Regions from separate parts of the Mesorhizobium sp. WSM4884 genome, predicted to be linked through region 1. Evidence: predicted binding sites of a transcription regulator. Region 1 holds the regulator's gene; each other region holds the start of a gene.
The links. The regulator PhoB, encoded in region 1, activates phosphate uptake and scavenging genes when phosphate is short. The targets are predictions, from matches to a motif close to TGTCATNNANCTGTCAT.

Region 1 (7,439 bases):
CAAGTTACTGATTCCGGCGGCAAACTCCGACTGGTCCGCGAAGCGAGCCGGAACTCCTCTTAAATTCGTCCAATCAGTCGTTACGCGGCTGACACGAAACTGTCATCCAACTGTAATAATCGAGGGCTATTGCGCTCACCGGGCGCCGTCAGAAGGCGGTGCCAAGAGACCATATTCCGAACAGGAGCAGGCCACATGAGACATTTCATCCGCTCGGCGGCCGTTGCGATTGCAATGGCTACGGCGTCCACGCTCACCTTGTCCGCCGCTTGGGCTGCGGACATCTCGGGTGCCGGCGCCACCTTCCCCTATCCGATCTATGCCAAGTGGGCCGACGCCTACAAAAAGGAAACCGGCATCGGCCTCAACTATCAGTCGATCGGTTCCGGCGGCGGCATCAAGCAGATCAAAGCCAAGACCGTGACCTTCGGCGCTTCCGATGCGCCGCTCGGCGGCGACGATCTCAAGTCGACCGGCCTTGCACAGTTCCCGATGGTGATGGGCGGCATCGTTCCAGTCGTCAACCTCGAAGGCGTCAAGCCGGGCGAGTTGGTTCTGGATGGCCCGACGCTGGCCGACATCTTCATGGGCAAGATCACCAACTGGAACGACGCGGCGATCAAGAAGCTCAACCCCAAGATCAAGCTGCCCGACCAGGCGATTGCGGTCGTCCACCGTTCCGACGGCTCGGGCACCACGTTCAACTTCACATACTATCTCGGCGACGTGAGCGCCGACTGGAAGGCAAAGGTCGGTGTCGACAAGGCAGTTGAGTGGCCGGTGGGCATCGGCGCCAAGGGCAATGAAGGCGTTGCCAACAACGTCTCGCAGACCGGCGGTGCCATCGGCTATGTCGAATACGCCTATGCCAAGCAGAACAAGCTCACCTATGCCGACATGGTCAACAAGGACGGCAAGAAGGTCGCGCCGACCGGGAAGGCGTTCTCGGCCGCCGCGGCCAACGCCGACTGGAGCTCGCAGCCGGGCTATGGCGTCATCCTCGCCAACCAGCCGGGCGCGGAGTCATGGCCGATGACAGCAGCGACCTGGATCCTGGTCTACCAGAAGCCCGACGACGCGGCGGCCACGACCGAAGCGCTCAAGTTCTTCGCCTGGTCTTATGCCAAGGGCGACAAGATGGCCGCCGAGCTCGACTACGTTCCGATGCCCGACAAGGTCGTGAAGAGCGTCGAGGAAATGTGGGGCAAGGACATCGTCGACAGCAACGGCAAGCCGCTCTACTCGGGGATGTAATTACCGGAATCGAGGAGGGCGCTTCCGGCGCCCTCCTGTCTACCTTTTGAAATGCGAGGGGCTCGATGAGTGCCGTTTCCGAAGCCGTGACATCGTCTGCCATGCGGACCAGAGAAGCGACGGTGCGGCGCTTTGCGCTGACCGACACGATCTTCCGGACGGCCACGCGTCTTGCCGCGATCCTCGTCCTGGTTATCCTCGGCGGCGTCGCGATTTCATTGTTTGCCGGCTCATGGGAAGCGCTGTCGAAGTTCGGCGTATCCTTTCTGACTACGGAGGCGTGGAACCCGGTCACCGAAAATTTCGGCGCCCTTGCGCCAATCTACGGCACCATCGTCACGTCGGCGATCGCCATCATCATTGCCGTACCGATCGGCATCGGCATCGCCGTCTTCCTGACCGAGCTTTGCCCGCGCCCGCTCAGGCGTCCGATCGGAATCGCAGTCGAGCTGCTCGCCGGCATTCCCTCGATCATCTACGGCATCTGGGGCCTGTTCGTGTTCGCGCCGTTCCTGCAGACGACGGTGCAGCCCTTCATCATCGACATTTTTCACGGCATACCGGGGCTCTCCAGCCTGTTTGCCGGCCCGCCCTACGGCATCGGCCTTTTGACGTCGTCGCTCATCCTTGCCATCATGGTGCTGCCGTTCATCACCTCGATCACCAAGGACGTGTTCGACACGGTGCCTGCGGTGCTCAAGGAATCGGCTTACGGCATCGGCTGCACGACCTGGGAAGTGACGCGGCGCGTGGTCATCCCCTACACGCGCGTCGGCATCATGGGCGGCGTCATGCTCGGCCTCGGCCGCGCACTCGGCGAGACGATGGCCGTCACCTTCGTCATCGGCAACGCGCATCGCATCAGCGCCTCGCTGTTTGCGCCAGGCACGACGATCTCGGCGACCATCGCCAACGAATTCACCGAGGCGGACGGCGAGCTTTATACGTCCTCGCTGGTGGCGCTCGGCCTGATCCTGTTCATCATCACCTTCATCATCCTCGCCATCGCGCGCTACATGCTGTTGCGCATCGATAGCCGCACGGGAGCATGACCGATGTCGGTAGCCATGTCGCTTCACCAGAGACGCAAGCGCAAGAACGGCGTGATGATGGCGCTGTGCGTCATCGCCGCGGGCATCGGCCTTGCCTGGCTGGCGCTGATCCTCGGTGCGCTGATCTACAAAGGCCTGTCCGGCGTTTCGCTGGTGGTCTTTACCGAGATGACGCCACCGCCCGGCGATGCCGGCGGCCTGCTCAACGCCATCTACGGCAGCATCATCATGACCATCATCGGCATCGTCGTCGGCACGCCGATCGGTGTGCTCGCCGGGACCTATATGGCGGAGTACGGGCGCTTCTCGCGGCTCACCACGGTGGTGCGTTTCATCAACGACATTCTGCTGTCGGCGCCGTCCATCATCGTCGGCCTGTTCGTCTATGAGCTGATGGTGCGGCCGATGGGCCATTTCTCGGCGATCGCCGGCGCGGTCGCGCTGTCCATCCTTGTGATCCCCGTCGTGGTGCGCACCACCGAGGACATGCTCAACCTGGTGCCCAACGCCTTGCGCGAAGCCGGCACCGCCATCGGCGCGCCGCGCTGGGTGGTGATCCGTTCGGTCGCCTATCGCGCGGCGCTTTCCGGCATCGTCACCGGCATATTGCTGGCGATCGCCCGCATTTCCGGCGAGACGGCGCCCCTGCTCTTCACCGCGCTTAACAACCAGTTCTGGTCGAGCAATCTCAACGCTCCGATGGCCAGTCTTCCGGTGACCATCTTCCAGTTCGCCCTAAGTCCCTATGAGGAATGGCAGCAGCTGGCCTGGACGGGCGCGCTCATAATCACCCTGACGGTTCTCGGGCTGAGCATCTTCGCCCGCAGCCTTACCGGACGCAGAGAGGACAGATGAAACCTATGTTGTCCACCGACCTTAACGTAGCCGACACGGCCGTCGAGAAGGCCAAGATCGAGGTCAAGAACCTCAACTTCTACTATGGCCAGTCGAAGGCGCTGAAGGACATCAACCTGTCGCTGCCCGAGCGCAGCGTCACCGCCTTCATCGGGCCGTCGGGCTGCGGGAAGTCGACGCTGCTGCGCGTGCTGAACCGCATCTACGAGCTTTACCCGAAGCAGAGCGCGGAAGGCCAGGTGCTGCTCGACGGCAAGAACATTCTCGACCGCTCGCAGGACCTCAACCTGCTCAGGACCAAGATCGGCATGGTGTTCCAGAAGCCGACGCCGTTCCCGATGTCGATCTACGAGAACATTGCCTTCGGCGTCAGGCTGTACGAGAAGATCAGCAAGGCCGAAATGGACAACCGCGTCGAATCGGCGCTGAAGCGCGCGGCGCTCTGGAGCGAGGTCAAGGACAAGCTCAACGCCAGCGGCCAGAGCCTTTCCGGTGGTCAGCAGCAGCGGCTTTGCATCGCCCGCACCGTGGCGGTGAAGCCGGAGGTCATCCTGCTCGACGAGCCGGCCTCGGCGCTCGACCCGCTGTCGACCGCCAAGATCGAAGAGCTGATCGACGAGCTGCAGGCCGACTACACGATCGTGATCGTCACCCACAACATGCAGCAGGCGGCGCGCGTGTCGCGGCAGACGGCGTTCATGTATCTCGGCGAGCTGGTCGAGTTCGACCGGACGGAGAAGATCTTCACCTCGCCTCGCGAGAAGCGCACGCAGGACTATATCACCGGCCGCTTCGGCTGAGTTCATACGAGGACATAATCATGGCCCATACGGTCGCTTCCTTCGACGAGGATCTGAGGCAGATCAGCCAGCTTATCCGTGATATGGGCGATCTCGCCGGCTCGATGGTCGGCGCGTCGACCAAGGCCCTGCTCAATTCCGACAACGCGCTGGCGCAGCGCGTGGTTTCCGACGACGCCATCATGGACGCACGGCAGCGCGAGCTCGACGATCGCGCTATCACGTTGATCGCCAAGCGCCAGCCGATGGCCGACGACCTGCGCAGTGTGGTCGGCGCCATCCGCATGGCCGGCGACCTCGAGCGCATCGGCGACCTCGCCAAGAACATCGCCAAGCGCGTCGGCTCCGTCGGCGTCAGCGCCGCGCCGCGCGACCTGTCGCACTCCATCGACTCGATGGCGCAGCTGGTGCTGATCCAGGTCCAGGGCGTGATCGAGGAGTACACGGCGGGCGACGCCACGGCGCTCGCCAAGCTCCGGAACGACGACGAGCGCATCGACGTCAAATACACCTCCGTCTTCCGCGAGCTTCTGACCTACATGATGGAGGATCCGCGCAACATCACGGCCTGCACGCATCTCCTGTTCTGCGCCAAGAATCTGGAGCGCATCGGCGACCACGTCACCAACATCGCCGAGAACGCCTATTATGTGCTGACCGGCACCCAATTGCCCGCGAACCGTCCGAAGCAGGACGAGACGGCGATGTCGGCGCCGGCGGCCTGACAGCGAAGGTACCTGCTAAATGATCGCGCCACGTATCATGGTGGTGGAGGACGAGGAGCCGCTGGGGGTGTTGCTCCGCTACAACCTCGAATCCGAAGGCTATCAGGTCGAGGTGGTCACCCGCGGCGACGAAGCCGAAATCCGCCTGCAGGAGAACGTGCCCGATCTCCTGGTGCTCGACTGGATGGTGCCGGCGGTTTCCGGCATCGAGCTTTGCCGGCGCCTCAGGATGCGGCCCGAGACCGAACGGCTGCCGATCATCATGCTGACGGCGCGCGGCGAGGAAAGCGACAGGGTGCGCGGCCTCTCGACGGGCGCCGACGACTATCTGGTCAAGCCGTTCTCGACGCCTGAATTCATGGCCAGGGTCAAGGCGCTGTTGCGCCGCGCCAAGCCGGAGGTGCTTTCGAGCGTGCTCAAGGTCGGCGACATCGTGCTCGACCGTGAATCGCACCGCGTCTACCGCAAGAAGAGCGAGATCAGGCTTGGCCCGACCGAGTTCCGGCTGCTCGAGTTCATGATGCGGCACCCCGGCCGGGTGTTCTCGCGCAGCCAGTTGCTCGACAACGTCTGGGGCGAGACGATCTATATCGACGAGCGCACGGTCGACGTGCATGTCGGGCGCCTGCGCAAGGCCGTCAACAACGGCCGCATGCCCGATGTCATCCGCACCATACGCGGGGCGGGGTACGCGATCCGCGAGGATTAGTCTTCCTGTGGAGGCGGTAACAGGTTGAATCCGATCGTATGCGCCGGCGATTGGCTCAGACGCTTCTGACTTCGTCATCCACGGGCGGAGCAAGGAGCGAAGCGACGCAGCGCAGACCCGAGGATCCATTCCGTGACGTCGACGCGCCACTACGGTGCAGAATTCCGTTCCGCTGCGCCCTGCGTCCGAGGTAACGGCACGGATTCCAAGGTCTTCGCGACGGAGCTTCGCTCCTGCTTCGCCCTGGTATGACGAAGCTTCGGGACCTTCGCAAATCTCCGACGTCTAGCAGGACACGATCACTTCAAAGCTGTTCAGGCGACGTGCTTGCCCGCTCTTGTCTGCACGCCCGGCGCGAAAATCTCCTGGTCGACGAAGGTCAGCGCGCGCATGGCGCAGCCCTCGCGGATCAGCGGCAATTCGTTCGGCTCGGTGTCGAAGGAGATCGATTCCGAGTGCTGGCCACCGGCGGTTTGGGCGATGGCCTCGCGCAGCGACGGCTCGATCAGGTCGAAAGCGGCGGCGCTGACGCCGACCATGGCGACCGGCGCCGGGTCGATCAGCGCGAACAAGCTGCCCAGGCCGAAGCCCAGCGCCTCGCCCGCCCGGCGGTATGCCTCGCGCTCCGGGCCGTCCTTCTCGCGCGCCTTGGCGGCAAGCGCCCGCATGTCGGCGTCGCCGACATCGACCGGCTCGGCGTCCTCGCTCATCTTCATGGCGCTGCGCCAGATGGCGTAGTTGCCGGCATAGGCCTCGACGCAGCCGCGGCGTCCGCAACGGCAGAGCGCGCCGCCCGGACGATGGATCATATGGCCGAACTCGCCTCCGGAAGAATGCGTGCCGGTGAACAGCTCGCCCTTCAGCACCAGGCCCATGCCGATGCCGTGCGAGAGCAGGATGGCTATGAAGTTGTCGCGATAGCGGTTGGGGTCTCGCCATTGCAGCGCCACCGCCATCATGTTGCAGTCGTTTTCCATGGTGGCCGGGATGCCGAATTCCTTTTCCAGGATGTTGGCGAAAGGAATGTCGGTCAAAGGCGTGATCGGCGACCACAGCATTGCCCGCGCATGGGAATCGGTGATGCCTTGGATACCCATGGCGATGCGGGCAACGCTGCCGACATCGAGGTCGGGATCTTTCAGCCGGCGCCGGACGATCGCCACACATTCGCCGATCAGCTCGTCGCGCGGCATGGTCAGCGTATCGAGGCGCCGTTGCTCCTCGGCGATGACCTGCCCGGCATAGTCGATGACGGCGACGGAAAGGAAATTCAGCGACAGCACCACCGTCACCACCGCGGCCGCCTCGGGATTGAGGGCGAGGCCGACCTGCGGCCGGCCGCGCTTAAGCGATGCCGCCTCGCTCGGCTTGCTCTCGGCCAGGATGCCTTCCTGGATCAGGTCCGAGGAAATTGCCGAAATGGTCGAGTGGCTAAGCCCCGTGGTCGCGGCGATCTCCGTGCGCGACGGCTGGCCGGCGCGGCGCACGGCCGAGAGCACCATGGCGCGGTTGCGCCGGCGCAGGTCGTCATGGCGGATCCCGACCGACATTTTTCTCCTCCCGGTCAGCGCGGCCTCTTGATAATGCATGGGCCGTCGGCGACGCGCCAGATCGGTTCAGTCGCGGATGCACCACCGAACCGCTCTGGATTTTTTGTTTCATTCAGTTCCAACGGGGCAACGCTTCCGCGCTTCTGTGCAACTGTTTTGGAATAGTGGCAGAAGCGGACGGGGCTGTCATTATTTATTGCGGGCCTCGAAAAAAAGTTCGCGGCACCTCAAAAACCATCAGAATCGCAGTTGACAGCGCTTCGGCGTTGGATCAGTATTTTTTCGAGGCTCGAAAAAAAGCCTCTGTGCCGGCCTTCGGGCCAGTCTGGGTAGCGCCGCGATGGCGCAGGGAGGAAATCATGAAGAGATTCGCAACCGCCATGCTGGCGGGTGTCGCCATGTCGTTGACGCTGGCGTCGGTCGCAGAGGCGAAGGACAAGGTGATCGGCGTTTCGTGGTCGAATTTTCAGGAAGAGCGCTGGAAGACCGACGAA
Region 2 (7,439 bases), on a different contig from region 1:
GCGGCGATGAGGGTTTCCTGCTGGCGCTCGGCTACTCGACGCAGCGCGGCTATGCGCGCAATCACCCCTTTGTCGGCGAGGTGCGCATCGGCGAGGTCGAGCTGGAGCTCGACGTGCCCGAGCTGCCCTTCGCCGTACCGCTGGGCTCGATCCGCGTCACCGAGTGCCAGATGGTCAACCAGTTCAAGGGCTCGGCCAAGGCGCCGCCGCAATTCACCCGCGGCTACGGACTGGTCTTCGGGCAGAGCGAGCGCAAGGCGATGGCGATGGCACTGTGCGACCGGGCGCTGCGCGCGACCGAACTTGGCGAGGACGTCGTGGCCGCCGCGCAGGACGAGGAGTTCGTCATCTCGCATTCCGACAATGTCCAGGCCACCGGCTTCGTCGAGCACCTCAAGCTGCCGCACTATGTCGACTTCCAGGCCGAGCTCGACCTGGTCCGCCGCATGCGCGCCGAATACGAGGCGCGGGAAAATGGGGGCAACGGTGAAGAGAAAAGGGAGGCCGCGGAATGAACGTGCAACCGACAGACATCGCCACCTACAACTTCGCCTATCTCGACGAGCAGACCAAGCGGATGATCCGCCGCGCGATCCTCAAGGGCATTGCCATTCCCGGCTACCAGGTGCCCTTCGCCTCGCGCGAGATGCCGATGCCCTATGGCTGGGGCACCGGCGGCGTGCAGGTCACCGCATCGATCATCGGCCCGGACGATGTGCTCAAGGTCATCGACCAGGGCGCCGACGACACCACCAACGCCGTTTCGATCCGCGCCTTCTTCAAAAAGGTCGCCAAGGTCGCGGTCACCACAGAGACCGCCAAGGCGACGATCATCCAGACCCGCCACCGTATCCCGGAGCAGCCGCTCAACGCGGGCCAGGTGCTGGTCTTCCAGGTGCCGATCCCCGAGCCGCTGCGCTTCCTCGAGCCGCGCGAGACCGAGACGCGCAAGATGCATGCGCTGGAGGAATATGGTCTCATGCATGTAAAGCTCTATGAGGACATCGCCAGGCACGGCCGCATCGCCACCACTTACGCCTATCCGGTCAAGGTCGAGGGCCGCTATGTGATGGACCCGTCGCCGACGCCGAAATTCGACAATCCGAAGATGCATCGTTCGCCGGCCTTGCAGCTCTTCGGCGCCGGCCGCGAGAAGCGCATCTATGCGGTGCCGCCTTTCACCGACGTCGTCAGCCTTGATTTCGAGGACCATCCTTTCGAGGTGCAGACCTTCGACCAGCCCTGCGCGCTCTGCGGCGCCGAGAACGTCTATCTCGACGAGGTCATCCTCGATGACCATGGCGGCCACATGTTCGTCTGCTCGGACACCGATCACTGCGAGAAGCGGCGCAGCGATCCTACCTCCCCCTTGTGGGGAGGTCGCGCCGAAGGCGCGGGTGGGGATCATGATCAATTTTCTTCTTCCTCAACCCCCACCCCGGCGCTGCGCGCCGACCCTCCCCACAAGGGGGAGGGTAAGGAGGCCCAATGAGCGACGAACCTCTGCTGCGCGTCTCGGCGCTCTCCAAATTCTACGGCTCACGCGTCGGCTGCGAGAACGTCACTTTCGATCTGTGGCCGGGCGAGGTGCTGGCGGTGGTCGGCGAGTCCGGCTCCGGCAAGACGACGCTGCTCAACTGCCTATCCACGCGTCTGCTGCCCTCTTCCGGCACGGCGAGCTACCGCATGCGCGACGGTCAGTGGCGCGAGCTCTACCGCATGAGCGAGGCCGAGCGCCGCTTCCTGATGCGCACCGACTGGGGTTTTGTCCATCAGAACCCGGCCGACGGCCTGCGCATGACGGTTTCGGCCGGCGCCAATGTCGGCGAGCGGCTGATGGCGGTCGGCGACCGCCATTACGGCAAGATCCGCGCCACCGCCGTCGACTGGCTGTCGCGCGTCGAGATCGACGAAGACCGCATCGACGACGAACCGCGCGCCTTTTCCGGCGGCATGCGCCAGCGCCTGCAGATCGCCCGCAACCTGGTGACCGGACCGCGGCTGGTGTTCATGGACGAGCCGACGGGCGGGCTCGACGTTTCGGTGCAGGCGCGCCTGCTCGACCTGTTGCGAGGGCTTGTCACCGATCTCGGCCTCGCGGCCATCGTCGTCACGCACGACCTCGCCGTGGCGCGGCTTCTGTCGCAGCGCATGATGGTGATGAAGGACGGCCGTGTCGTCGAAAGCGGCCTCACCGACCGCGTGCTCGACGACCCGCGCGCGCCGTATACGCAGCTGCTCGTGTCTTCGATTTTACAGGTGTGATGATGGAACGCATTTCCTTGGCACCGACCCCCACCCCGCCGCTTCGCAGCGACCTTTCCCACAAGAGGAAGGGTGGAACGCCGGCGCCCTACCTCCCCCTTGTGGGAAGGTCCGGGTGGGGGTACTTCAGCCACCACGCAAACAGCGACAGGAGCACTTTCTGATGCCCACGCCTCTCGTCGTTTCCGATGTCGCCAAAAGCTTCACCATGCATCTGCGCGACGGCGTCACGCTGCCGGTGGTGGCTGGCGTCTCCTTCTCGATCCGCGCCGGCGAATGCGCGGTGCTCGGCGGCCCGTCCGGCGCGGGGAAAAGCTCGATCCTCAAAATGCTCTACGGCAATTACGCCGTCGACGCTGGCCAGATCATCGTCCAGCATGGTGGGCTGATCGACCTCGCCTCCGCCAGCCCGCGCACCGTGCTCTCCGTGCGCCGTCACACCATCGGTTATGTCAGCCAGTTCCTGCGCACCGTGCCGCGTGTTTCGGCGCTCGACGTCGTCGCCGAGCCCCTGGTCGAGCGCGGCGAGGACAGAGAGGCGGCGCGGGAGAAAGCACGCACCTTGCTTGCGCAACTCAATTTGCCGGAAAAGCTCTGGGCGCTGCCGCCGGCGACATTCTCCGGCGGCGAGCAGCAGCGCGTCAACATCGCGCGCGGCTTCATCACCGAGCATCCGATCCTGCTGCTCGACGAGCCGACCGCTTCGCTCGACGCCAGGAACCGCGACGTCGTGGTCGAACTCATCGCCGCCAAGAAGGGGGCTGGCGTTGCTCTGCTCGGCATCTTCCATGACCAGGACGTGCGCGACGCGGTTGCCGACCGCGTCATCGATGTCACCGCCTTCGCCGCCGGAAAGATCGCCGCATGACGAAGAAGCTTTCGGAGGCGCCGCTGGTTCACGAGACGGCTGAGGTCGAGAACTCGAAGCTCGGCCGTTGGACCGAGATCGCCGAGCGCAGCCGCGTCTCGGAAAGCGAGCTCGGCGACTATTCCTACATGATGCAGGATTGCGCCGTCTGGTGCGCGACCATTCGAAAGTTCTCCAACATCGCGGCCGCTGTGCGCATCAACGCCACCAACCACCCGATCTCGCGGCCGACGCTGCACCACTTCACCTATCGCGCCTCGGACTACTGGGACGATGCCGAGCATGAGAGCGAGTTCTTTGCCCAGCGCCGCGCCAAACGGGTCACCATCGGCCACGACACCTGGCTCGGTCACGGCTCGACCATCCTGCCGGGCGTAACCGTCGGCGACGGCGCGGCGGTCGGCGCGGGCGCGGTGGTGTCGAAGGATGTCGCGCCTTACACCATCGTGGCCGGCGTGCCGGCAAAACCGATCCGCGAGCGCTTCGACCGCCGCACCGCCGAACGCTACCAGGCGCTCGCCTGGTGGGATTGGGACCATGCCCGGCTGCGCTCGGCACTCGACGATTTCCGCGAGCTCTCGGCCGAGGCTTTCCTGGAGAAGTATGGCGGCTGACGATGGTGAATGGTCAATAGTGAATGGCTGGGAAGCCTTCCTCACCATTCACCATTCACATCCTTGACACACGACTCGGACAGGAGGCGATTTCCCCACGGAGATCGTCATGCTCGACAAAGTAAAACCCTCGCTCGCCTCCTTCTTCGAAGGCACCAACCCGACGCCGCCGGTGCATCTCGGCACGCGCTACGACACATCGGGCAACTTCCTCCTTGAGCCTGGCAACACGGTCGTCAGCCACCTTGTCACGGGCTCGCCATCGGAAGCCGCGATCATCGAGGTGCGCGAGCGCATCCGCGCCATGCCCGACGCCGACCGCCTCGCCTTCACGCCGATCTCCAGCCTGCACATGACCTTGTTCCAAGGCATCATCGAGTACCGGCGCCGCCTTCCCTTCTGGCCGGCCGACATGCCGCTCGATGCCAGCATCGACGAGATGACCCGCCTCTACCTTGAGCGGCTGCAGGGCTTCGAGGGCAACGGTGCATTCAGGATCAAGACCATCGGCGTCACGCCAAACGGCCTGACCGTCGCCGGTGCCACGGAAGAGGACCACGCTGTCCTCAAGGCATGGCGCGACGCGCTCTCGATCCCGTTCGGCTACCGCCATCCGGACCACGAAACTTATGTCTTCCACATCACATTCGCCTATCAGATCCGCCGGCTTGCCGACGAACGAGTGTCCGCCTGGCAGGACCTGTTCGACGAGTGCCTGGCGTTCCTCGATCGCGAGGCTCCGGTGATCGAATTGCGCCCGCCTGCCTTCTGCAGCTTCAAGGACATGAAGCATTTCGAGGAATTGCTCGTCCTTGGCTGACGGTCGATGCAGGTCGCCCAAAGGTGCAAAGCGGTTTTGGGACAACGACATGCATCAAACCGACAACATGATCTGGCCTGTGAGTCGTAACAAAACTGACATCAATCCGACACCCCAGCTTCATGGGGCTGCGCTAGCGAAGGTTAACGGACCTTCGAAACCGCGACGTACCGGAGTTTTGCCATGTCAGCATCATCGGCCACGCTGGAAATCCGCGGCGTAACCCGACGATTTGGCAAGAACACCGCTGTCAGCGACATCAACGTCTCGATCCCGCAGGGCCAGATGGTCGGCATCATTGGCCGTTCCGGCGCCGGCAAGTCGACGCTTCTGCGCATGATCAACCGTCTCATCGATCCTAGCCAGGGATCGATTTTTTTTGACGGCGCCGAGGTTTCCAGCCTGCAGGGGTCGCCGCTGCGCCGCTGGCAGCGCGACTGCGCCATGATCTTCCAGCAGTTCAACCTCGTGCCGCGCCTGGACGTGCTGACCAACGTGCTGCTCGGCCGCCTCAACCACCGCTCTACGCTTTCCAACCTGCTTGGGATGTTCTCGCGCACCGAATGCGCCGAGGCGGTGGCCGCGCTCGAGCGCCTCGATATCGCCCGCACCGCGTTGCAGCCGGCCGGCACTCTGTCCGGCGGCCAGCAGCAGCGCGTGGCGATCGCGCGCGCCATGATGCAGCAGCCGAAGGTGCTTCTGGCCGACGAGCCGATCGCCTCGCTCGACCCGCTCAACGCCAAGGTGGTGATGGACTCGCTGCGCGACATCAATTTGCGCGAAGGCATCACCGTCGTCACCAACCTGCACACGCTGGACACCGCCCGCGCCTACTGCAACCGCATCATCGGCATGGCCGCCGGCAAAGTCGTATTCGACGGCGCGCCCGAGGATCTCGATCGCGATGCCGTGCGCACCGTCTATGGCGCCGACGCCAACGGGGTCGAGATCACCGAGGCCATCACGTCGACCAGCGTCAACATCAAGCCGAAGATCACCGCATCCGCCGGACCGCTCGAACCGGCCTTCCCCGGCTACTGAGTCCATCGCCCGGATCGTAGCCGCTCCGGGCAAATCGTGGATTTCGGCAAGAGCAACCCGGATCGCCCGCCCGCGTCAAAGGCTGAACTCAAAAATTCGAACGCTGCCGGCGCGAAGCCGGCAAAACAGGAGAGAGATCAATGTTCAGGAAAATGGTTTTTGGCGCCGTATCGTTGCTGGCCATGGCGGCAAGCGCCGCCCACGCCGCTGACATCAAGGAGTTCCGCGTCGGCATCCTCGGCGGCGAGAACGAGACCGATCGTCTGCGCAACTACCAGTGCCTTGCCGACCACCTGAAGGCCGAATTCGGCTTCGAGAAGGTGTCGCTGTTCCCGGCCGCCGACTATGACGGCGTCATCCAGGGCCTGCTCGGCGGCACGCTCGACTTCGCCGAGCTCGGCGCGTCCGGCTACGCCAGCGTCTACCTCAAGGACCCGAACGCCGTCACCCCGATCCTCACCACCAAGCAGACCGACGGCTCGACCGGTTACTATTCAATCGGCCTGGCACTGAAGACTTCCGGCATCACCGATATCAAGTCGGCCAAGGGAAAGAAGCTCGGCTATGCCGACCCGGATTCGACCTCGGGCTACCTGATCCCGCTGACCCAGATTCCGAAGGACACCGGCGCTTCCAACGAGAGCTACTTCGCCTCGACCCAGTTCAACGGCGGTCATGAGAACAACGTGCTTGCCGTCCGCGACGGCAAGGTCGACGTGGCGGTGGACGATTCCTCCGGCATCGGCGACTTCAAGAACGGCTACACCTCCGGCACCTTCCACAAGGAAGTCGCCAAGGGCGCCGTCGACCCGAACGACTTCGTCGAAGTGTGGCGCTCGGGCCTGATCCCGAACGGCCCGCTGGTCGTCCGCACCGCGCTCGGCGCCGACATGACCGCCAAGCTCACCGACTTCTTCACCCAGCTGCCGACCAAGGACAAGCCCTGCTTCGAAGGTGTCGAGGGCGGCGATTTCACCGGCTACGTTCCCGTGAAGCCGGACTTCTACAAGGTCATCGTCGAGGCCCGCAAAGCCGCGATCGGCGGCTGACGACATCAGGAAAGGGGCGGCGTCTTAAAACGCCGCCCTTTTTGCATTCACCGATCATGACAACAGCGACAATTCATTCCGAAGCGACGCGGCAGCAGGCCGACGCCTGGCGGCGCCAGACGTCGCTGCGCCGCTTCTACACCGCGCTCGGCGTCGGCCTGCTGCTGGTCGCCATGGTCGCGACCATGTGGTTCGCTGACGAAGCCAATGCGGGCCATTTCTTCGAGCGGCTGCCGCATATCCTCGACTTCCTGAGCTGGCTTATCCCGAAGGACTGGAACGACGTCTGGCGAGCGCTGTTCGACATCGCCTCGCCGCACGACAAAGGCACGCAGGAGTTCAACTTTCCGCTCGGCCGCGTCTATATCTGGGGCGGCTTCTACATCCCCGAATATTTCGAGCTGATGCTGACCACCGTCAACGTCGCGCTGGTCTCGACCTTCATCGGCTTCGTCTTTGCCGTGCCATTCTCCTTCATCGCCGCGCGCAACCTGACGCCGAGCCAGATCCTGCGGCTCATCGTCAAGCGTTTCATGGAACTGCTACGCGCCTTCCCGGAGATCGTCATCGCCGGCCTGTTCGCGGCCATCGTCTCGATCGGCCCGGTAGCAGCCATCATCGCCATCGGCCTGCATTCGATCGGCGCGCTGGGCAAGCTGTTCTACGAGATCAACGAGAACATCGACATGCGGCCCGAGGAAGGCCTGCGCGCGGTCGGCGCCAACTGGATCGAGCGGGTGCGCTTCGCCGACCTGCCGCAGGTGCTGCCCAACTTCATGTCC
Region 3 (7,439 bases), on a different contig from region 1:
GCTCGCCCATTCGCCATCGGCGGCCCATGCCGCGACGCAGTGCAGCGCAAAATCCTATCGGGAAGTTCGCGAGCCGATGGCAAAGCGACTTTTGGCAGCAGGGTATTCGGGCGAACAAGCTGCTTTTCTGATGAGCAAAGCCGACCTGCTGACATCGGAGCTCCGCAGCGACAAGCTGAATGACCGCGCCAGACCCTGCGGCATCGACTCCGCCCGAGCGCATGTGCTCAGTTGCGTGAACAAGCTGCTGTTTCCTTTGAAGGACTCAAAGACCTCGCTTGACGCCGAAAAGCCGGCTGCTTCTTGGGGCAAGAAGCGATTGGCGGGGCGCGAACTGCTGTTTATCGGCTACTTCAACGCATGCCTTGGCACCGCGAAGCAGCGCATGTTTGGCGGTTAACGAGGTCCCGGCCAACCTTAGATCGCCATTTCGACCTCAGCGCGCGGCGCGGAAATGCTTGGAGAGCTTGAGCCCTTGCGCCTGATAGTTGGAGCCGAGATCAGTGCCATAGAGCGCCCGCGGGCGCTTGAGCATATGCTCGTAGACCAGGCGGCCGACGATCTGGCCGTGGTCGAGGATGAACGGCACCTCGTGGCTGCGCACTTCGAGCACGGCGCGGCTGCCGCTGCCGCCGGCGGCGGAATGGCCGAAGCCCGGGTCGAAGAAGCCGGCATAGTGGACGCGGAACTCGCCGACCAGCGGGTCGAAGGGCGTCATCTCGGCGGCATAGAGCGGCGGCACGTGCACGGCTTCGCGAGAGACCAGGATGTAGAACTCGTCCGGGTCGAGGACCAGCTCGCCGGCGCCGCTCTTGTAGAGCGGCTCCCAGAAGTCGACGACGTCCTGCGCGGCGCGCTTGTCGACGTCGACGAGTCCGGTGTGGTGCTTGCCGCGATAGCCGACAAGGCCGTCCTTGTCGCCGTCGAGATCGATGGAGAGCGCGATGCCGCCGCCAGAGATGTTGGGCGGCTCGGTAGCGACCAGCATCTCGGCGCGGTGGACGTCGCGCAATTCCTTCTCCGACAGCACCGCGTTGCCGATGCGGAAGCGTATCTGCGACAGCCGCGAGCCGGCACGCACGACGATCGGGAAGGTGCGTGGGCTGACTTCGAGGTAGAGCGGGCCATGGTAGCCGGCGGCGATCTTGTCGAACTCGTGGCCGCGGTCGGTCATGACACGCGTGAAGATGTCCAGCCGCCCGGTCGAGCTCTTCGGGTTGGCGGAAGCCGACACTTCCGCCGGCAGCGCCAGGCTCTCGAGCAGCGGCACGATGTAGACGCAGCCCGTCTCCAGCACCGCACCTTCGGCAAGGCTGATCTCGTGCAGTTTCAGCCGATCGAGCTTGTCGGCCACCAGATGGTCGGGACCGGGCAGGAAGGAGGCGCGCACGCGAAAGGCCGTGTCGCCGAGCCTGAGATCGAGGCTGGCCGGCTGGATCTGGTCGGTGTCGAGCGCGCGCGGCGACTTCAGCGCATTCGCCTCGAACAGCGCCGCGATGTCCTGATCCGGAAGAATGCCTGTCTGCCGCAAGGTCTGGCTCCGATCGAAGGCCGGGCAAGCGCGTGGTTCTTTTGCAGGCTCCTGCCGAAACCGTAAACGGCTTGCGCTAGCTGCCTGGTACAAACCTCTTAATCAAGCCGGCAATTGACGCAAGCGCGGCGCAGGTCTAAAGGGTCGTTATCCCGTGGTGATTTGGCCGGTCGGCTTGCAGCCACGTTAAACAAGTCGCTAAAGGACCGCTGGCCGCGAGGCCATATGGACCGGTTGCGACATCGCGGCCGGTTTTTTTTGTGTTTGGAAGTAAGGCGATGACCAAGACGCGTAACTGGAAGCCTCAGACGGCACTCGTGCATGGCGGGACGCTGCGTTCCGGCTTCGGCGAGACCGCGGAGGCGATGTATCTCACCCAAGGCTATGTCTACGAAACGGCGCAAGCCGCGGAAGCCCGCTTCAAGGGCGAGGAGCCGGGCTTCATCTATTCGCGCTACGCCAACCCGACCGTCGACATGTTCGAGAAGCGCATGTGCGCGCTGGAAGGCGCGGAAGACGCCCGCGCCACTGCTTCCGGCATGGCCGCCGTGTCCGCCGCCCTGCTCTGCAGCGTCAAGGCCGGCGACCACATCGTTGCGGCGCGGGCACTGTTCGGCTCCTGCCGCTGGGTGGTCGAGACGCTGGCGCCGCGCTACGGCATCGAGGCGACGCTGGTCGACGGCACCGACATCGCCAACTGGGAAAATGCGGTCAGGCCAAACACCAAGCTGTTCTTCCTGGAAAGCCCGACCAACCCGACGCTGGAAGTGGTCGACATCGCCGCCGTCGCCGCCTTAGCCAATTCGATCGGCGCGAGGCTGATCGTCGACAACGTATTCGCCACGCCGCTGCAGCAGAAGCCGTTGCAGCTCGGCGCCCATGTCGTGGTCTATTCGGCGACCAAGCATATCGACGGACAGGGCCGCTGCCTCGGCGGCGTCATCCTGTCGGACAAGAAATGGATCGACGAGAACCTGCACGACTATTTCCGGCACACCGGCCCGAGCCTGTCGCCCTTCAACGCCTGGACGCTGTTGAAAGGCCTGGAGACGCTGCCGCTGCGCGTGCGCCAGCAGACGGAAAGCGCCGGCAAGATCGCGGACTTCCTGGCCGGCCGGCCGGAGATCGCCCGCGTCATCTATCCGGGGCGGGCCGACCATCCGCAGGCGGATATCGTGAGGAAGCAGATGTCGGGCGGCTCGACGCTGATCTGCCTCGACGTCAAGGGCGGCAAGCAGGCAGCCTTCGCCCTCCAGAACGCGCTCGACATCGTGCTGATCTCCAACAATCTCGGTGACGCCAAAAGCCTGATCACCCATCCGGCCACGACGACGCACAAGAACCTGAGCGACGAGGCACGCGCCGAACTCGGCATCGGGCCTGGTACGCTCCGGCTCTCCGTCGGTCTGGAGGACACCGACGATCTGCTCAACGACGTCGAACAGGCGCTGAAGGCAGCGCGGTAACGGCCACGGTGGCCGCAAAGAGATTGCCTGAGCCGCAACCGGCTCAGGCAGTCTCTTCGAGTTCGGTCATCTCCCCGGTGCGGATCGTCATGGCGTTGCCGCGCCATTCGACGGCTCCGCCCAGCCAGCCGCGCGCCCAGATGGCGGGAAGCATCGCGTCGCGGACGATCATGGCGGTCACACTGCGCGGCGACAGGTACCAGCCCTTGGACCAGGCAAGCAGGCATTCCGGCACATAGGCTACCGCCAGCACGCAAAGCGCTGTCGTCGGGAGGCTGACGCCGGCGCTTTTTGCCGCAATCAGCGCGAATATCAGCGGCAGCGCGATACCGGTGAGTATCTCAGGCGCGAAGAACAGCGGGAAGGTGACGCGGCGCAGCCGCGCCCAGCGCGCCTGGCGCGACCAGACTTCGGCGAGCGTGCGCTGGCCGAGCGGCTGTTCGAAGGGCGAGGCCACGAGATTGACCCGGAGGCCTAGGCTGTTGACCAGCTTGGTGGCCGCCGCATCTTCGGCGGCCTCGGCGGCCAGCGCCTGGATGCCGCCGTTTGCGTCGAGCATCGACTTGTTCCACAACATGCTCTTGCCCTGAGCGAAGCCAAGGCCGACCGCCTCGCCGGCATATTGCCAGCGCGCCTGCAGCGTGTTGAGGAAGGCGCATTCGACCTCGGCCCAGAAGCCGTCCGGCCGCGAGCCGACCGGCGTCGAGCAGACGAGGCCGGTATCCCGTCGCCAGGCCGCCATCAGATGCTGGACATAGTCCTTGGGCATCAGCACGTTGGAATCGGCAAGAATCACCCAGTCGTGCCGGGCCGCCTGCCAGCCCTTGACGCAGTTGTTGAGCTTGGGATTGGCGCTGATCCTGTCCTCGCCGATCAAGAGCCGCGCCGGCACGTTCGGGAAGCGCGCGATCGCGGCATTGATCAACTTGACCACCGGGTCTTCCGGTTGGGTGACGCAGAAGATCAGCTCATAACGCGGCCAGTCGAGCGAGAAGGCGCGCTTGAGCGTCTCCTCGGCGAATGGCTCGACGCCGCGCGACGGCACGATGATGGAGACCGCCGGCTGCTTGCCGGCGAACGGAGGAATGAAGCGCCTGGGCTTCAATCGCGACGAGGCGAGCAGGATGCTGGCAAAATTGGAAAGAAGAATGGCTGACGAAGCAAAGGCGGCTGCAAAGGTCAGTTCCATCGAGTTCTGGTCACTCCGGAAGGGCCGCCCGCGGCCGTTTCATCAGTCGACAGAGCGCCCGAGTCGCCCGCATAGTTTCTGCACACCAACATTGTCATGTGTCACTTAAATGACATTGTTTTTCGGCAACTGCGCTAGAATCTGGCAGGATGGACGGCGCTTCGTGTAACAACCGCGAAGCGCGGTAAATGTTCCCTAGCCGGCAAACCGGAGTGGCCCATGTATCGCGCCGTGACGCGCAACATCGAAGTGCAGGTCAGGCCGTTCTATCTGGAGGATCGTTCCGATCCGTCGGAGGACCGCTATGTGTGGGGCTATCAGGTGACGATCGACAACCGGTCGGACGAGTTCGTGCAGCTTCTGTCGCGCTATTGGCACATCACCGACGGACGCGGCCGCGTCGAGGAGGTGCGTGGCGCCGGCGTCGTCGGCGACCAGCCGGAACTCAACCCGGGCGACAGCTACCAGTACACGTCGGGATGCCCGCTCTCGACGCCGTCCGGCATCATGGTCGGCCATTACACGATGCGCAACGGACGCGGCGAGACGTTCGATGTCGCCATCCCCGCCTTCTCGCTCGACATGCCGGGAACGAGGCGGACGGTGAACTAGGACAGTTGGCGAAATCCGGCGCGGGAGGATTTTCTCCCCGGGGGAGAAATGCCCGGTCCACCCTCCGCAGCTGCTGCGGAGGACGGGCAGGGCAATGAGGGCGGCGCTAAGGTTACGAGATTCTTTCGGACGGAGCGAGGGGTTCCGACATCGCCGACGTTGGCGCTGCCCCTCATCCGCCCCTTGGGCACCTTCTCCCCGTAAACGGGGAGAAGGAAGGGCATTTCACTCGGCCGCGAAATCCGCCGGATCGAAGTCGTACTGCGTCGAGCAGAACTCGCAGGCGACATGGATGCCGCCGTCCTCGGTGCTGTCCTCGATCTCCTCGGCCGAAAAGCCTTCGAGGATGCCGCGAATCTTCTCACGCGAGCAGGAGCACTGGTCGGCGACGGGAACGCTGCGGAAGACGCGCACGCCGTGCTCGTGGAACAGCCGGTAGAGCAGCCGCTCGGTACCCACCGAGGGGTCGATCAGCTCCGTCTGCTCGATGGTGCCGAGCAGCGCCAGCAATTCCCGCCATGAATTGTCGGCCGGGTCGTACGCCACGTCTCGCGGATCGCCGTCGCCACCCGAAATATCGGGCACGCGCATGCGCTCCGGCGCCTGCGGCAGGAACTGCGCCAGGATGCCGCCCGCGCGCCATTGCTCGCGGGCGCCGCCCGGACCCGGCGTCACCAGCTTGGCAACCGACATCCTCAGATCGGTCGGGATCTGCTCGGACTGGCGGAAGTAGGTGCGCGCGGCGTTCTCCAGCGACGTGCCGTCGAGTTGGACGATGCCCTGATAACGCTGCGTGTGGGCGCCCTGATCGATGGTCAGCGCCAGAACACCGGTGCCGAGCAGCTTCTCTTGCGAAGTCTCGCCCGAGGCCACCAGCGCCTGCAGCCGGTCGGCGTCGAAGCGCGCATAGGCGCGCAGCGCATGCGGCGTGGTGAAATCGGCCACCAGCATGTCGACCGGCCCGTCGGTGCGGGTCTGCAGGATGAACTTGCCCTCGAACTTCAGCGACGTGCCGAGCAGCACGGTGAGCACGCAGGCTTCCGCCAGCAGCCGCGCGACCGGTTCGGGATAGTCGTGACGGCTGAGAATGGCGTCGAGCATCGGCCCGAGCTGCACGGTGCGACCGCGCACGTCGAGGGGCGCCACTTCGTAAGGCACGACATGATCGTCGCCGGCGAAGCCGAATTCACCGAGTTTGGGTTGATGATCAGCCAAAGGACGGGTTTCCAACATGACAAAGCTCCGGGGCGCGTCCATCCCGCTTTGCAGGCGGCATGGGTCGAAGCGCGTTCGATTTGCGTGATGGCCCGCAAATAGGCATCACACATCGCCAGATCAAGTTGGTCCGTTTCAAGACAAGCCGGTTCAAGTCGGGCCTTCTCAAGCGCCCAGGCACCAGGCCAGCACAGCTTTCTGGGCGTGCAGCCGGTTTTCAGCCTCGTCGAACACCACCGAATGCGGCCCGTCGATCACGTCGTCGGTGACCTCCTCGCCGCGGTGCGCCGGCAGGCAATGCATGAAGAGCGCGTCGGACTTCGCCTTGGCCATCAGCGCGGCGTTGACCTGGTAAGGCAGGAAGACGTTGTGGCCGCGGGCGCGATGCTCCTGGCCCATCGACACCCAGCTGTCGGTGACGACGCAATCCGCCTGGTCGACTGCCTCCTCGGCCGAGTGGGCAAATCTGACCTTGCCGCCATTGGCCTTCGCCCAGTCGACGTATTTCTCGAACGGCTCGCTGCCCTCCGGCACCGCGACGTTGAGGTTGAAGCGGAACCGCGCCGAGGCTTCGAGCAGCGAGTGCAGCACATTGTTGCCGTCGCCGGTCCAGGCGAAGGTCCTGCCGGCGACCGGACCGCGATGCTCCTCGTAGGTCATGATGTCGGCCATCAGCTGGCACGGGTGGGTGTCGTCGGTGAGCCCGTTGATAACCGGAACGGTGGCGCTCTCGGTGAGCTCCAGCAGCCGGTCATGCGAGGTGGTGCGGATCATGATGGCGTCGACGTAGCGCGACAGCACCTTGGCGGTGTCGGCGATGGTTTCGGAACGGCCGAGCTGCATTTCGGTGCCGGTCAGCATGATCGTCTCGCCACCAAGCTGGCGCATGCCGACATCGAAGGAAACGCGGGTGCGCGTCGACGGCTTGTCGAAGATCATGGCCAACACCTTGCCTTCGAGCGGCTTCGAACGCTCGCCGGCCTTGAGCCTGGTCTTTCGCGCCACCGCATCGTCCAGCATCGAGCGCAGGTCGCCGGCGGAAACGGCTGACAGGTCGGTGAAGTGGCGAACACTCATCGGCAAATTCCAGAATTACTTCGCGGCTTCGGCCGCAATGGCGTCGGTCAAGCCCTTGGCGCCGGCGCGGATGCGCTTCAGCGCCTCGCCGATCTCCTCGTCGGTGACGGTGAGCGGCGGCAAGAGACGAATGACGTTGTCGCCGGCCGGCACGGCGAGCAAGTGCTGATCGCGCAGCGCCATGTTCACCTTGGTGTTGGGCATGGCGCATTTCAGCCCAAGCATCAGGCCGGTTCCCCTGATGCCTTCGATGACGTCGGGATATTCGTCTACGATCGCGGCAAGGCCCTGCTTGAGCAGCAGCGCCTTGCGCTGGACATCCTCGAGGAAGCCGTCGGCCAACACGACG
Region 4 (7,439 bases), on a different contig from region 1:
GACGACGCGCCAGCTGCCCTCCCAGCTGGTGCGGAAGCCGTCGGCGCACCACGAGCCGGCATAGGTGAAGACCTTGCCGCTGCCAAAGTCGAAGACGGCGCTGGCGGATGATCCCTGCCGATACCAGGAATTGGCCGGCTCCCATTCCTGGCAATAGACGCTGGCCGGCTCGCCGGCGACCATGTAGCGGGCGGCGTCGAAGGTGTGGATCGCCATGTCCAGCAGCAGCACATGGGCCATCTCCTCGCGAAAGCCGCCGAAATGCGGCGCGACGAAGAAGTCGGCATGGATGCTGGTCGGCTTGCCGATGGCGCCGGAGTCCAGAAACCGCCGGATCCGCCGGACATTGGCGACATAGCGGCGGTTCTGGACGACGGCGTGAACGCGTCCGGCGCGACGGGCAGCGTCGATGATGGCGCGGGCATTTTGCGGACTGTCGGCGAGCGGCTTTTCGGTGAGCAGATTGCAATGATGGGCGAACGCGGAGAAGGCCACTTCGCGCCGGGCCGCGGGAACCACCACGTCGAAAACGGCGTCGGGCTTCGTCTGGTCGAGAACGGCGTCAACGCTGGTGCCGATAACGGCTGCGGCAAGCCCGTATTCGCGCGCCCTCGCCTTCGCCCGCTCGGCATCGAGATCGACGAGACCGACGACGGCAAGCCCGTCGATCTGTCTTGCGGCATCGAGCCAGTGCTTGCTCATGGCTCCGCACCCGACCAGGACGACCTTCATCATCCAGTGCTCCTCCCGTTCGGCCCCTCCAGGCCGACCGTCACGGTATCCACGGCGTGACCGTAAACGTTTTCCCGTAAACGTTTACGACAACACACCCGATGGCGTAGAATGTCAATCACCCACTCGCGAAAATCGTCATCGGCTGCTTGGCCTGAGCGCCGGCCGGTGCTAGCGAAGAAGGGGGAGAACCTGCCTTGGCGTCCAGCATTCACGATCTCGCGCGTCACCTGAACATTTCGATCGGCACCGTGTCGCGCGCCTTGAACGGCCGCGCCGACGTCAATGCCGAGACCCGCCAGCGCGTGCTGGAGGCGGCCAGGAAGCTGAACTATTCGCCCAACCAGTCCGGCCGCAGCCTGCGCCAGGGCGCCACCCGCTCGATTGCCTTCATGCTGCAGCCGCATCCCGGCGACCAGCAATATGGCGAGCCGTTCTTCATCCCGTTCCTGACCGGTCTGCAGGCACGGCTCGCCGAGTATGACCTAGATCTGATGGTCGTCATGGGTGAGCCCGGCCAATATCAGCAGGAGAGGCTGCGCCGCGTGGTTGAGACGCGCCGGGCCGACGCGGTCGTGTTGGCCAATACACGGCGGGAAGACGATCGGATCGACTACCTCAGCAAGGCCGGGTTTCCCTTCGCCACGCTTGGCCGAAGTCAATCCGGCGGCGACACCTATCCTTCGCTCGATATCGATTTCGAGAGGGCGGGTGATGAAGCCGTCGACCGGCTGGTCGCGCGCGGCCACCGCCGTATTGCTGCCATCCGCCCTTCGCTTGATCTCAACTTCGGCTACCTGTTCCTCGACGGCTACCGCAAGGCGCTGAAGAGGCACGGCATCGAAGTCGACCCCGGCCTGATCGCCGACGGCTTCATCAACGAGTCCGGCGGCTACAAGGTGACGCCGCGCGTGATGCTCTCCAAGGACCGGCCGACAGCCATCATCTTCAACAATGACGCCATGGCGCTCGGCGGCTGCAAGGCACTGGCCGAGATGGGCATCAGGCCCGGCCACGACATAGCGGTGATCGTCATCGTCGACACGCCGCTTTGCCGCTACTTCTCGCCGGCGTTGACCGCCTTCCGTCCGTCGCTGGAGCCCATGGGCCGGCGACTGGCCGAGATGCTGCTCGCCTCGCTCCCTGCCTTCGCCGGCCCGGAGGGACCGCGAACCATCCGCGAGGTCTGGCCGCTGGAGCTGATCGCGCGAGAGAGTGATTGAGCAGAAGCGCTTTCCCCTTGTGGGAGAAGGTGGATCGGCGCGTAGCGCCGAGACGGATGAGGGGTGTTCTAGCGGAGTGAGACGCTGGTGCCATCTGGAGCACCCCTCATCCGTCGCCTTCGGCGACACCTTCTCCCACAAGGGGAGAAGGAAACTGTCACGCAACCATCACGTTCAAGTCCTAGACCGCTCAACGGAAGACGGCTCGCCGTATCGCCGATGCCGCGCTCTTTCAGCCATCGCCGCTCCGCTCGTCAAGAAGGGGATATTTCATGAAGCACCTCAACCGAACCGTCGCGCTCGGCGCGGCACTTGCCTTGTTCACCACCCTGACCCCGGCGCTTGCCGACGGCGTCGCCTACGTCAACAAGGGGCTTGTCGGCATCGGCCGCATTCCGGCCAGCCAGAAGGACAAGTTCGGCGAGACCTTCGGCTCGGGCTCCGGCATGTCGATCGACACCAAGTCCTGGACGCGTGACAGCGCCGGCTACAAGGGCTCGCTCTGGCTGCTGCCGGACCGCGGCTACAACGTCGTCGGCACCACCGACTACCGGCCGCGCCTCAACACCATTTCGATCGAGCTGGCGCCGACCGCTCCGGGCGCCGCGTCCTCCGCGGGCCAGGAACAGTCGGGCGTCAAGGCGACGCTCACCGACACCATGCTTCTGACTGACGACAAGGGTGCCGATGCCACGGGCCTCGACCCGCTCAACGGCGTGCGTCGGGCCGCCGGCGACATGCCGATCCTGCCGCAGGCCGACAACGGCAAGCTGGCGCTCGACGACGAGGCGATCGTGCGCCTGCCCGACGGCACCATGTTCATCTCGGACGAATATGGCCCCAACATCTACCGCTTCTCGGCCGACGGTCATCTGATGTCGGCCACCCAGCCGCCGGCGGCTCTGGTGCCGATGCGCCATGGCAAGCCGAACTTCGCGTCGGACAATCCCGGCCCGGGCGCCGCCGAGCCCGATCCGAAGGATCCCGAGACCGGCCGCCAGAACAACCAGGGACTCGAAGGCATGTCGATGACGCCGGACGGCAAGTTCCTGATCGCGGTGCTGCAGTCGGCGCCGCGCCAGGATGGCGGCGATTCCGGTTCGACGCGCCAGAACACAAGGGCGCTGGTCTATGACGCCTCCGACCTCGCCCACCTCAAGCTGGCGCACGAATATGTCGTGCCGCTGCCGGTGTTCAAGGACGCCAAAGGCAAGACCAAGGTGGCCGCGCAGAGCGAGATCGTGGCGTTGTCCGACAAGAGCTTCCTAATGCTGGCTCGCGACAGCGGCAATGGCCAGGGCCTGAAGGACGCCGAGTCTGTCTACCGCAAGATCAACATTTTCGACCTGACGGGCGCGACCGATATCGCCAATGGTCCGTTCGACGCCGCCGACAAGCCGGTCGCGCCGAAGGGCGTGCTCGACCCATCGGTGACGCCGGCCAAGCTCACCACCTTCATCGATATCAACGACAAGAGCGAGCTCGGCCGCTTCGGCCTGCACAACGGCGCGCCGAACGACAAGAACAACCTCTCGGAGAAGTGGGAAGCGATGTCGCTGGTGAGCGTGCTCGATCCGAAGCTGCCCGACGACTATTTCCTGTTCGTCGCCAACGACAACGACTTCCTGACCCAGGACGGCTTCCAGGTCGGCGCTCCCTACAAGGCCGAGGATGGCGCCGATGTCGACACCACGTTCCTCGTCTATCAGGTTACGCTTCCAGGGCTCGCCGGAAACAGCCTCGTTCAGAACTAGCGCTGCCATCGGGTCGGGTGCCACGAGGCATCCAGCCCGCAAGGGATGCATCACCATCAGGCCTGCGATAGCATCGCGGGCCTGATTCATTTTCGGTGCCCGCCCCACCATGGACAACAACATGGATGACGACAAGCCCGCTCGCCGGCGGACCGGCGACCTGACCAGCGGCCCGATTCCGCGTACGCTGCTTTTGTTTGCCTTGCCGGTGCTCGGCTCCAACGTGCTGCAGTCGCTCAACGGCTCGATCAACGCCGTCTGGGTCGGGCGCTTCCTCGGCGAGGCGGCGCTGACCGCGACCTCGAACGCCAATCTGGTGCTGTTCCTGATCCTCGGCACGGTGTTCGGCATCGGCATGGCGGCGACCATCCTGGTCGCGCAGTCCGTCGGCGCCCGCGACTTGGCCGAGGCACGGCGTATCGTCGGCACCAGCGCGACCTTCTTCTTCCTCGTCTCGATGGTATTCGCGGTCTGCGGCTGGATTTGGGTCGACGCCATCCTCACCGGGCTCGGCACGCCGGCGGACGCCTTGCCGCTGGCGCGCGCCTATCTGCGCATCATCTTCGTCGCCGTGCCGATGATGAACCTGTTGTCCTTTGTCATGACCGTGCTGCGCGGCGCTGGCGATTCGCGCACGCCGTTTGTCTTCATGGCGCTGGCGGTCGTGCTGGACGTCGTCCTGAACCCGCTGCTGATCCGCGGCATCGGCCCCTTCCCCGAGCTCGGCATTGCCGGTTCAGCCACCTCGACGCTGATCGGCCAGACGGTGAGCGTGGTCGCCATCCTGATCGTGCTCTATGCGCGCAAGAATCCGCTGCGGCTGGCGGGCAGCGACCTCGCCCTGCTCAAACCGGACCCGGCGCTTTTGCGCATCGTCGTCTTCAAGGGCGTGCCGATGGGCCTGCAGATGATCGTCATCTCGGCCGCGGCGCTGACCGTGATGGGGATCGTCAATTCCTACGGCTCGCGGGTCGCGGCCGCCTACGGCATCGCGGCGCAGCTCTGGACCTATATCCAGATGCCGGCTCTGGCCATCGGCGCCGCAGTCTCCTCGATGGCGGCGCAGAATGTCGGCGCCGGGCGCTGGGATCGCATCGGTAGGGTCGCCGCTTCGGGCGTCGGGTTCAACCTCGTGCTCACCGGCGCGCTGGTGGCGCTGCTGTTCGTTTTCGATCGCGCGGTGCTCAGCCTGTTCCTGACCGGCGACAGCACGGCGATCGACATCGCCGCCCACATCAACAAGGTGGCGTCCTGGTCCTTCATCCTGTTCGGCATCACCATCGTGTTGTTCGCCACGGTGCGCGCTACCGGCGCCGTCATGCCGCCGCTCATCGTCCTGGTCATCTCGGTGCTGATCGTTCGCACCGGCTTCGCCTATTCCTTCAGGAGCGTGATCGGCCAGGAGGCGCTTTGGTGGAGTTTCCCGGTTGGCTCGATAACTTCGCTCGTGCTGGCCGCCGCCTATTATCGTTTTGGCCGTTGGCGCGTCATGCATATGATCGAGGGCCGGCCGGCCGCGGGCGAGCCTCCGGACACCGGCCTCGGCATGCCGCGCCAGCGAGCGCGCCTCTCACCCGAGACGACGAACGGTTGAAGGCATCGCTGCGCTGCTGGAAATCACCTCGCGTAGCGCAGGCCGAACCCCAGCGCCACCAGCGAGAAGATCGTGATCATGCCGGCAAAGGCCACGCTTGCGATGGTAGCACTGGTCAGGCTCGACAGAACGCCGATGCCGATGACCGGCAGCGCATTGCCGCAGAAGCAGCAGACGAAGAAGGCCGAAACCACCTCGGCGCGGCGGTCGGCCGGCGCAATATGGTTCACCACTTGCAGGCCGCCACGATAGCCGAAGGCGGCGGCAACGCCGCACAGCGCCGTGCCGATGACCATGATTGCCGTGGAGGCGAAGACCTGCGCCGCGACGATCAGCGCCACGGTCGGGATCATCGACACGAGCGCGGCAAGCATCGTGAAGCGGCTCGACAGTCGTGCCGTCGCCAGGATCGTCGCGGCCGCCACGATCGACAGTTCGAAGAACAGCCCGCCGGCCTCGGCGTGGTTGGTCACGTGAAGCTGCTGCGCCAGAATGCTCGGCGCCAGCGCCGCATAGAAGCCGACCAGCGCCATGGCACCGAAGCCGGTGACCGCCGGCGCCACGAATTGCGCGCGAATGCCGGCGGGAACCGAAAGCCGCGGCCGCATCGAAATTTCGACGAGCCGCCTGGTTTGCGGCACGGTTTCTCGCGTGCGCCAGAGCATGAAGGTCACCAGCAGAAGCAAGGCGAGATAGACTGCGAACGTCAGCCTGAGCGGCCAGGGCGCGTATTCGGCGAGCAGCCCCGACGCCAACGCACCGGCCCCGAGGCCGACGAAGTTGGTGCTGGTGGCAATGATGGCGGCGCGCGACTTGTCCTCGCCTTCGATCAGTTCGGCGAGCCAGGCAGTTCCGGTTCCCGCGCCGATCCCGATGCCGAGCCCGCTGAGGATACGGGCGATATCGAGCCAAGCCAGGTTTTCGGCAAAGAGGAAAAACAGCGCACTGATCACGGCGACGCCCATTGCCGCCATCGCCGCCGGGCGGCGGCCGATGACATCCGACAATCGGCCGAAAAACAGCAGCGCCGCCAGATTCCCGACCACATACACGGCATAGACCAATGTCAGGGTGATCTGCGAGAATCCGAAGGCCTGTTTGTAGATCACATAGAGCGGCGTCAAAGCCGTGCTTCCGGCAAAGAGTGCTGCAATCATGGCGGCGACGGCTGCCATCGCGCCGCCGCCGCTGAGTTCATTGTCGCGCGTGATTGTCTGGGCGTAGCTGGTCATCGGAACCTCCGGCCAGTTTGCAAGTCCCTACGCTCATGTAGTGGCGGCCGTCCCGCATTCCGAACGCCCTCCTGACAATTCTGGCAGTATGGCCTTGCGCGAAATCCTTGCGTAACGTCTGTCAACCGACGAAGGAGGAACCATGGGCAAGGGACGGGTCGAGGCATTCACCGATGGCGTCGTCGCCATCATCATCACCATCATGGTGCTGGAGTTGAAGGTGCCGCACGGCGAGGATCTGACCGCGCTGGTGCCGCTTTGGCCAGTTTTCTTCTCTTACGTACTGTCCTTCATCAATGTCGGCATCTACTGGAACAATCTGCACAACATGTTCCACACCGTGCAGCGCGTCGACGGCCGTGTCCTGTGGGCCAACCTCAACCTTCTGTTCTGGCTGTCGCTGATGCCGGTGACCACGGCCTTCATGGGCGAAAATCATTTCGCCCCGGTGCCGGTTGCCGTCTATGGCGTCGATCTGGCGCTCTGCGCCGTTGCCTACAACATCCTGGTCATCAAACTGCGCCATCTGCATGGCGCCGAGACGACCTTTGCCCGGGCCTTGGGCCAGGACCGTAAGGGCAAGATTTCGCTGGCCCTTTATCTGGCCGGGATAGCGCTGACTTTCGTCAGTCAATGGATCGGCGTGGCCATCTATGTGCTGGTTGCCACCATCTGGTTTGCGCCCGATAAGCGTTTCGAACGTCTGATCGAAAAATAGCGGAGCAATTCCAGGAAAATGCGTGGCGATTTCTGTCCGGAAATTGCGAAATCCGGTCTTACTGCCGCATCGCCTTCAGTTTCTCGGCCGCCGAGGCGGCAAGGTCGGCATAGCGTTCTTCCAGTCGCTCGGCCGCCTTGATAACGGGGAAATCGTGGCCGAACTTCTCCAGCGCCAGACGCAGCT

Region 2: phnC (phosphonate ABC transporter ATP-binding protein) is a predicted target of PhoB. The motif match lies at 4,653-4,669, and genes of this name have one in related genera.
Region 3: P9236_RS19815 (ceramide glucosyltransferase) is a predicted target of PhoB. The motif match lies at 4,285-4,301, and genes of this name have one in related genera.
Region 4: P9236_RS01075 (esterase-like activity of phytase family protein) is a predicted target of PhoB. The motif match lies at 2,111-2,127, and genes of this name have one in related genera.

The regions. Positions count from the first base shown of each region.
Region 1 is NZ_JARTVO010000013.1:141,059-148,497, forward strand. It holds gene pstS (phosphate ABC transporter substrate-binding protein PstS) at 196-1,254, shown strand; gene pstC (phosphate ABC transporter permease subunit PstC) at 1,320-2,306, shown strand; gene pstA (phosphate ABC transporter permease PstA) at 2,310-3,161, shown strand; gene pstB (phosphate ABC transporter ATP-binding protein PstB) at 3,158-3,961, shown strand; gene phoU (phosphate signaling complex protein PhoU) at 3,979-4,686, shown strand; gene phoB (phosphate regulon transcriptional regulator PhoB) at 4,706-5,395, shown strand; gene P9236_RS20685 (ROK family transcriptional regulator) at 5,710-6,945, opposite strand; gene xylF (D-xylose ABC transporter substrate-binding protein) at 7,305-7,439, shown strand, end outside.
Region 2 is NZ_JARTVO010000003.1:273,524-280,962, reverse strand. It holds gene P9236_RS06610 (carbon-phosphorus lyase complex subunit PhnI) at 1-515, shown strand, start outside; partial or broken gene P9236_RS06605 (alpha-D-ribose 1-methylphosphonate 5-phosphate C-P-lyase PhnJ) at 512-1,351, shown strand; gene phnK (phosphonate C-P lyase system protein PhnK) at 1,489-2,265, shown strand; gene phnL (phosphonate C-P lyase system protein PhnL) at 2,429-3,133, shown strand; gene P9236_RS06590 (DapH/DapD/GlmU-related protein) at 3,130-3,747, shown strand; gene P9236_RS06585 (DUF1868 domain-containing protein) at 3,857-4,567, shown strand; gene phnC (phosphonate ABC transporter ATP-binding protein) at 4,751-5,608, shown strand; gene phnD (phosphonate ABC transporter substrate-binding protein) at 5,749-6,657, shown strand; gene phnE (phosphonate ABC transporter, permease protein PhnE) at 6,714-7,439, shown strand, end outside.
Region 3 is NZ_JARTVO010000012.1:144,056-151,494, reverse strand. It holds gene P9236_RS19830 (hypothetical protein) at 77-400, shown strand; gene P9236_RS19825 (2'-deoxycytidine 5'-triphosphate deaminase) at 437-1,531, opposite strand; SAM riboswitch at 1,676-1,753, shown strand; gene P9236_RS19820 (O-succinylhomoserine sulfhydrylase) at 1,810-2,997, shown strand; gene P9236_RS19815 (ceramide glucosyltransferase) at 3,041-4,186, opposite strand; gene apaG (Co2+/Mg2+ efflux protein ApaG) at 4,406-4,798, shown strand; gene P9236_RS19805 (Hsp33 family molecular chaperone) at 5,024-6,055, opposite strand; gene argF (ornithine carbamoyltransferase) at 6,179-7,090, opposite strand; gene P9236_RS19795 (aspartate aminotransferase family protein) at 7,106-7,439, opposite strand, start outside.
Region 4 is NZ_JARTVO010000001.1:243,767-251,205, reverse strand. It holds gene P9236_RS01085 (Gfo/Idh/MocA family oxidoreductase) at 1-735, opposite strand, end outside; gene P9236_RS01080 (LacI family DNA-binding transcriptional regulator) at 930-1,955, shown strand; gene P9236_RS01075 (esterase-like activity of phytase family protein) at 2,228-3,709, shown strand; gene P9236_RS01070 (MATE family efflux transporter) at 3,831-5,303, shown strand; gene P9236_RS01065 (MFS transporter) at 5,327-6,535, opposite strand; gene P9236_RS01060 (TMEM175 family protein) at 6,678-7,253, shown strand; gene P9236_RS01055 (hypothetical protein) at 7,312-7,439, opposite strand, start outside.